2 linked regions of the Methylorubrum populi genome follow. The protein of the gene in region 1 interacts with the protein of each later gene in a pairwise test. Links are inferred from orthologs where the notes say so. Each region holds a gene or a part of one and is shown in the gene's direction. Other genes may lie near its edges. The genes, in order: dnaE and MPPM_RS13205.

Region 1 (4,342 bases):
GCCATGACCAAGCGCGTGTTCCTTACCAGCGTCGTCGAGTTCACCGCCTTCGGCCTGCTCTTCGGTGCGGTCGCGCTCTGGGCGGTAGCCTTGGCGCCGATCCATTAATGGTCCGCGTTCGAGCGCGCTTTGTTCCGGTGCCGGAAGCGTTGCTCACAGGAAATGTCATCAGGCGGGTGGTTTCACACCGGATCACCCGTCTGGACGACGCCGGGTTCGAAGAACGGTGGATATCGCCCGCGGTGCGGCGTGCCGGTGACAGACTCGCAAGGCATTGAACGGCGATCTTAGGGGGATCCGAACAGGGTCCCTCATGGCGCGCACGCTTAAAGAGGTCGGCTTCGTCCACCTCCACGTTCATTCGTCCTACTCGCTGCTCGAAGGCGGCGTGAAGGTCGCCGACCTCGTCAAGGCGGCGGCCGCCGACCGCCAGCCCGCGCTCGCGCTCACCGACACCAACAACCTGTTCGGCGCGCTGGAATTCTCCGAAAAGGCCGCCGGCACCGGCATCCAGCCGATCGCGGGCCTCCAACTCACCGTCTGCTTCGAGGCGCCCGATCCGATGGCGCGCATGCCGCAGGCCGGCTGCGCCAACATCGTGCTGCTCGCCCAGGACGAGACCGGCTACGGCAACCTGCTTCGGCTGGGCAGCCGGGCCTATTTCGACGGTCCGCTCGGCGCCGCTCCCAACCTCGCCGTCTCGGCCCTGGAGGGCAATGTCGACGGCCTGATCGGCCTCACCGGTGGGCTCACGGGGCCGCTCGATACCAGCCTGCGCGCCGGCCGCGCCGACCAGGCGGCCCGCCGCCTGGAGGTGCTGAAAGGGGCCTTCGGCGAGGAGCGCCTCTACGTCGAGATCCAGCGCCACGGCCTCGACGACGAGCGCGCGGTGGAGCGCGAGTTGCTGCGGCTCGCCGACGGCAACGGCCTCGGCATCGTCGCGACGAACGAGCCGTTCTTCGCCAAGCCCGGCGACTACGACGCCCACGACGCCCTGCTCGCGATCGCGGAGGGCCGCCTCGTCTCCGACGAGCGCCGCCGCCGTCTCACCCCGCGCCACGCCTTCACCACGCGGGCGGCGATGATGGAGCTGTTCCGCGATCTGCCGGACGCGCTCTCGGCCTCCGTCGAGATCGCCATGCGCTGCGCCGTTCGGGTGCGCACCCGCAAACCCATCCTGCCGAACTTCGCCAGCGTCGCCGCGGGCGAGGCCCCGCCCATGGCCGAAGCACTCGCCGAGGCCGCTGAGGCGCCGGTCCAGGCGGTGGCCGCCGACGAGCCGACGGAGCTGTGCCGCCAGGCCGAGGCCGGGCTGGAGCTGCGCCTGAAGCAGCACGGCACCGCGCCGGGCTTCTCGGAGGAGGATTACCGCGCGCGGCTGAAGTTCGAGCTCGACGTCATCGTCAAGATGAAGTTCCCGGGCTACTTCCTGATCGTCTCGGACTTCATCAAGTGGGCCAAGGACCACGACATTCCCGTCGGTCCGGGCCGCGGCTCGGGCGCGGGCTCGCTGGTGGCGTGGTCGCTCCTCATCACCGACCTCGATCCCCTCCGTTTCGGCCTGCTGTTCGAGCGCTTCCTCAACCCCGAGCGCGTCTCGATGCCGGACTTCGACATCGACTTCTGCGTCGAGGGCCGCGAGCGGGTGATCCGCTACGTGCAGCAGCGCTACGGCGAGCGTCAGGTCGGGCAGATCATCACCTTCGGTACCCTGCTCGCCCGCGGCGTGCTGCGCGACGTCGGCCGCGTGCTGGAGATGCCCTACGGGCAGGTCGACAAGCTGACCAAGCTCGTGCCGCAGAACCCGGCCAACCCCGTGACGCTGGCGCAAGCCATCGAGGGCGAGCCCAAGCTGCAGCAGGCGATCGAGGAGGAGCCGATCGTCGCCCGCCTCATCGAAATCTCGAAGAAGCTCGAGGGCCTGCACCGCCACGCCTCGACCCACGCCGCCGGCGTGGTGATCGGCGACCGCCCCCTCGAAGAGCTGGTGCCGCTCTACCGAGACCCGAAGACGGGCATGCGGGTGACCCAGTTCAACATGAAGTGGGTCGAGCAGGCGGGGCTGGTGAAGTTCGACTTCCTGGGCCTCAAGACTCTGACGATGCTGCGATGCTGCACCGACCTGCTGAAGCAGCGCGGCATCGAGGTCGATCTGGCTCAAATCCCGCTCGACGACCCAAAGACCTACGAGCCGATGGGGCGCGGCGAGACGGTCGCGGTGTTCCAGGTGGAATCCGCCGGCATGCGCAAGGCGCTGTGCGAGATGCAGGCCGACCGCCTGGAGGACATCATCGCGCTGGTGGCGCTCTACCGCCCGGGCCCGATGGCCAACATCCCGGTCTATTGCGAGCGCAAGCTCGGGCGCGACGCCGGCAACGAGGCGAGCTGGTACCCGCACCCGATGCTGGAGCCGATCCTGAAGGAGACCTTCGGGATCATCGTCTACCAAGAGCAGGTGATGGAGGTCGCCAAGGTTCTCGCCGGCTACACCCTGGGCGAGGCCGACATGCTCCGCCGCGCCATGGGCAAGAAGATCAAGGCGGAGATGGACGCCCAGCGCGACCGCTTCGTGAAGGGCTGCCTGGAGAGCGGGATCACTCAGGCCAAGGCCAACGAGATCTTCGACCTGCTCGCCAAGTTCGCCGATTACGGCTTCAACAAGTCCCACGCGGCGGCCTACGCGCTCGTGACCTACCAGACCGCCTATCTGAAGGCGAACTTTCCCGTCGAGTTCCTGGCCGCGGCCATGACGCTCGACATCGACAACACCGACAAGCTCGCCGAATTTCGCCAGGACGCGCAGCGCCTGAAGATCACCGTCGAGCCGCCCTCGGTGAACACCTCGGGCGTGGTGTTCGACGTCAAGGAAGGGCGCATCCTCTACGCGCTCGCCGCGATCAAGGGCGTCGGCCGCTCGGCGGTGGAATCGATCGTCGCCGCCCGCGGGGAGAAGCCGTTCAAGGACCTCGCCTGCTTCGCCCGGCGCCTCAACCCGCGCCACGTCAACAAGCGCACGCTGGAAAACCTGATCGCGGCCGGCGCTCTCGATTGCATCGAGCCCGACCGGGCGCGGGCCTGGGCCGCGGTCGAGCCGATGATGAAGATGGCCCAAGGCGCGGCCGAGGCCGAGACCTCCGGCATCACCGACATGTTCGGCGGCGTCGCCTCCGCCGATGTGGCGCTCCGCATCCCGCCGCACGAATTCTGGACCCACACGGACAAGCTCAAGCGCGAATGCGACGCCATCGGCTTCTTCCTCTCGGGCCACCCGCTCGACGAGTACGGGCCGATCCTCGAGAAGCTGCGGGTTCAGTCCTGGGCGGATTTCTGCCGCGCGGTGCGGGCGGGCTCGGCCAGCGTCGGGCGGATCGCGGCCTCGGTGCTCGACCGCTCCGAGCGGCGCACCAAGAGCGGCAACAAGCTCGGCATCGTCATCCTCTCGGACCAGACTGGCCACTTCGAGGCGATCATCTTCTCCGAGGGGCTGAACCAGTACCGCGACATCCTCGAACCCGGCCGCCCGCTGGTGCTGACGATCCAGGCCAACCTGGAGGGCGAGGACGTGCGCGCCCGCATCACCACCGCCGAGCCCCTCGATCAGGCCGCCGCCCGCCACCAGAAGGGGATGCGGATCTTCCTGCGCGACGACCGGGCGATCAGTTCGGTGCAGCAGCGCCTGACCCTGCGCGGGGAGGGCGAGGTCTCGCTGATCCTGATCCTCGACGGGGGCGAGCGCGAGGTCGAGGTCCGTCTGAAGGACCGCTATCAGGCGACCCCGCAGGTGGCGGGCGCCCTGCGCGCCGTGCCGGGCGTGGTGCAGGTCGAGGTGAATTGAAGGGGCCCGCCCGAACCCCCCGGTAACCAATCCGATCACCTCCGCAGGATATTGGCGTTACAGAACCTTTCGTGCCTCATCGCCGCCACAGCTCGGTGATTCTGCCAAGGTAAGGTTCGGCCAAACCCAAGGTGGCGCGTGGGAACTCCGGTTGGCGGAGTTCGCCCGGCGCCGCGAAGCGGCCGAAGCCCTTCGAATGCCGCGGCGCCGCATGGTCGCCGCCCGATGGAGTGTGGGATGACCGGACACGGTTTGAGAATGACGGCCGCCGCCGCCCTAATGGGGCTGGCCGGTGCCGCGCAGGCGGCGCAGTGCGGCAACAATGCCGCCGGCTTCGAGGCCTGGAAGGACGAGTTCATCGCCGAAGCCAAGGGCCGGGCCAGCCCGGCGGCGCTCGCGGCGCTCGCCAACACCTCCTACTCCACGGCGACGATCTCGGCGGATCGAGGCCAGAAGAGCTTCAAGCTCTCGCTCGACCAGTTCCTGGCCAAGCGCGGCGGCAACACC
Region 2 (3,269 bases), 1.7 Mb from region 1 along the record:
CCGCTGGGTCCCGGCGCCTGCGCCGTCGCGTCGGCCGGCTTCTGCCGCGCATCGTAGGTGCGATGGGCCACCGCGCCGGCTCCGCCGAGGATCAGCAGCGCGAGCATCCAACGGCCGAACTTCCGTCGCCGACGAACCGGCGCGGTCGGCACCGGATCCGCGGTCCGGTACTCCCGGGCGGTCTCCCTGCGTATCGGCGAACTCTCGTTCATCCCTCACACACTCGTCGATGTCGTCCACGGCCATCGGAACCGGCCCGGTTGGCAGGAACGCGTCCGTCGGCCGGAAGTCCGATCCCGTCGAGATCAGGGCACCCGGACGGGCCCGCCTCGGTACGGCCGGCGAGCGTCGCCTGGCAATGCGGTGTTCCTACGGCGCCGACGTTTCCGGCATGTTGCTGCGCCCCGGCTCGCCCTGCGACTGATAGAGGCGCATCACGTCGCGAAACGATTCATCGACAGGCGTCACCGGCAGGACGAGGCGCAGACCGAGCCCGAGACCGGCGGACAGGACGGCCAGCAGCAGACAGGTTCCCAGACGCATGATCCGCCGATGGCGAGAGACCGAGGCAACGCGAAGCGCGCGGACCGACCGGACATGAAAAAAGCCGCCGTGTCGAGCGGCGGCCTGTTCATGAGGACGACCGGACCGGCCTGCCACACCCAAGAGACGAGGGGGCGAAGTCCCTTCAGTGCGGCGGCCGGTCCGACCGTGGGGTGAACATGCGCTTACGACTGATGATCGTCAACATTCGTCACACCCTCGATGCGCCGCAAAATCCCGATTCGATCGCTCTATCGCAGACGCGTGTGCGTGAACGCACCTCGCATCGATAGAGCCGCGAAGTTTTCCGCCAAGCCTCCGCAGCACACCTCTTGTCTTCGAACACGGAGAAACCAATCGCGCGCAAGTTTCCTCTCCGATTCCATCTTGCAGGAAGGCGCTTGGAGCGGCGCGGTCGCTCTGCGAAGACATCGCCCATGGATCCCGCCGCGAATCGCATCCCCTCCCCCGTTGCCCATCCCGTCTTCGCCGACTTGCCGGAAACGGTGTTCGAAGTGATGTCACGGCTGGCGCGCGAGCATGGTGCGATCAATCTCGGCCAGGGTTTTCCCGATGGTCAGGGCCCCGACGATGTCCGCGCCGCCGCGGCGCGGGCGCTGGAGAGCGTCAGTAACCAGTACCCGCCGATGATGGGGCTGCCCTCGCTGCGCGCGGCCATCGCCGCGCATTACCGGCACCATCAGGGCCTCGACCTCGATCCCGAGCGCGAGGTGATGGTGACCTCGGGCGCGACCGAGGCGCTGGCCGGCGCGCTGATGGCGCTGGTGCGGCCCGGCGACGAGGTCGTGCTGTTCGAGCCGATGTACGACGCCTACCTGCCACTGGTGCGGCGCGCGGGCGGCGTGCCGCGCTTCGTCACGCTCAAGCCTCCGCATTTCCGGATTGAGGAAGCCGCACTCGCCGCGGTTTTCTCCGAGCGGACCCGCCTCGTCCTCCTCAACAACCCGCTCAACCCGAGCGCCACGGTGTTCGAGGTGGACGACCTCGCCCTTCTCGCCGCGTTCTGCCGGCGGTTCGACGCGGTGGCGGTCTGCGACGAGGTATGGGAGCACGTGATCTTCGACGAAAGGCGCCACCTTCCGCTGATGGCCCTGCCCGGCATGCGCGAGCGCACGGTGAAGATCGGTTCGGCGGGCAAGATCTTCAGCCTCACCGGTTGGAAGGTCGGGTTCGTGATGGCGGCCGAACCGCTGATGCGGGTCCTGTCGCGGGCGCACCAGTTCCTCACCTTCACCACCCCGCCGAACCTTCAGGAGGCCGTGGCCTACGGGCTCGGCAAGGACGACGCGTATTTCGCGGGGATGCGCGCGGATCTCGCCCGCTCCCGCAACCGCTTGGCGGCGGGCCTGTCGCAGATCGGCTTCACGGTGCTGCCGAGCGCGGGCACCTACTTCCTCACCGTCGATCTCGCGGATCTCGCCGCCGACGACGTCGCCTTCTGCCAGCGGATCGTGACCGAGCACGGCGTGGCCGCCATTCCCGTCAGCGCCTTCTACGCGGAGGGGGACGTCAAGAACCTCGCCCGCTTCTGCTTCGCCAAGGCCGACGCCACCCTCGACGCGGCGGTCGAGCGGTTGGCGGAATTATTTCGCGCGGGCTGAGCGGGCGCGGCGGTCCGCTTCCTTGTGAAGCGGCCGGGGCGGGGCCACATCCCCCGCCATGACCACCTCCGCCCAGACCCCCAGCATGGCCTATCGCGAGCCCGCCGGGGCGGCACAGCTGCGCCGCCTCACCGATACCAGCACGGAGGCGAGCCTCCAGCGGCTGGAGCAGCTCGCCCACCTGATGGACTCGGCCTTCCTCCTGCCGGGCATCAACCGCCGCGTCGGCCTCGACGCGGTGATCGGCCTCGTCCCCGTCCTCGGCGACATCGCGGGCATGGCGATCGCCTCGTACATCGTCTACGAGGCGAAACGGCTCGGCGCGCCGCGCTGGCTGGTCTGGCGCATGATGGCCAACGTCGCCCTCGACGGCGCCGTGGGCTCGGTGCCGCTGGCCGGCGACCTGCTCGACGCGGCCTTCAAGGCGAACCGCCGCAACGTCCGCCTGCTGCGCCGCCATCTGGAGCGCAAGGGCGCCTTGCGTCCGAGCGAGATCGAGGGCACCGCAATCCGGCTCGACTGAGCCGGCATCGGCCGCCCGAGTTGAGGGCGAGTTGAGGGTTCGAGCCGATGAACGAGCACCTGCGACCCGAACCCGATGCGGTGCCCGTCACCGCGCCGGGCAACGCGCCGCAGATGCAGGTCCTGCCGACCGCCACCCGCCGCGGTCTGTCGCCGCTCAACCGGCGACGGCTGGCGAACTTCCGGGCCAACCGGCGGGGCTACTGGTCGGCGGTGATCTTCACCGTCCTGTTCGTACTCAGCCTGTTCGCCGAACTCATCGCCAACGATCGCCCGATCGTGATGCAGTACAAGGGCGAGTGGCTGTTTCCCGTCCTGATCGACTACCCGGACGAGAAGTACGGCGGCTTCCTCGCCCAGACCGACTACCGCGCCCCTGAGACGCGCGAGGAGATCGAGGAGAACGGCTGGGCACTCTGGCCGCCGATCCCCTACGCCGACAACACCTACATGCGGGACCTGCCGACCCCTGCGCCCTCGCCGCCGACCTGGATGCTCAGCGATGAACAGTGCCGCCCCGTGGCCGAACGGGCGGGGGTGAAGGCCGAGGGGCGCGAACTCGGCTGCCGCGACATCGAGTGG

Evidence for each region.
Region 2: the proteins of dnaE (region 1) and MPPM_RS13205 interact in binary tests that used the Escherichia coli proteins (3 or more experiments, as listed by UniProt). The link is inferred for Methylorubrum populi from one-to-one orthologs.

The regions. Positions count from the first base shown.
Region 1 is NZ_AP014809.1:1,158,979-1,163,320, reverse strand. What follows is about bases 1-4,035. They hold dnaE (DNA polymerase III subunit alpha), read left to right. Parts: upstream 1-313; coding sequence 314-3,835; downstream 3,836-4,035. Outside these bases: MPPM_RS05420 (lytic murein transglycosylase), read left to right, coding at 4,073-4,342. UniProt on the Escherichia coli protein: DNA polymerase III is a complex, multichain enzyme responsible for most of the replicative synthesis in bacteria. This DNA polymerase also exhibits 3' to 5' exonuclease activity. The alpha chain is the DNA polymerase catalytic subunit.
Region 2 is NZ_AP014809.1:2,882,075-2,885,343, reverse strand. The notes cover bases 111-3,072. They hold MPPM_RS13205 (aminotransferase), read left to right. Parts: upstream 111-980; coding sequence 981-2,165; downstream 2,166-3,072. Other genes in these bases: MPPM_RS13195 (ABC transporter permease), read left to right, coding at 2,736-3,072; MPPM_RS13200 (DUF4112 domain-containing protein), read left to right, coding at 2,251-2,688; MPPM_RS28525 (hypothetical protein), read right to left, coding at 370-543; MPPM_RS13215 (MdtA/MuxA family multidrug efflux RND transporter periplasmic adaptor subunit), read right to left, coding at 111-212. Outside these bases: more of MPPM_RS13215, read right to left, coding at 1-110; more of MPPM_RS13195, read left to right, coding at 3,073-3,269. UniProt on the Escherichia coli protein: Shows aminotransferase activity with methionine and histidine as substrates, and to a lesser extent also with phenylalanine.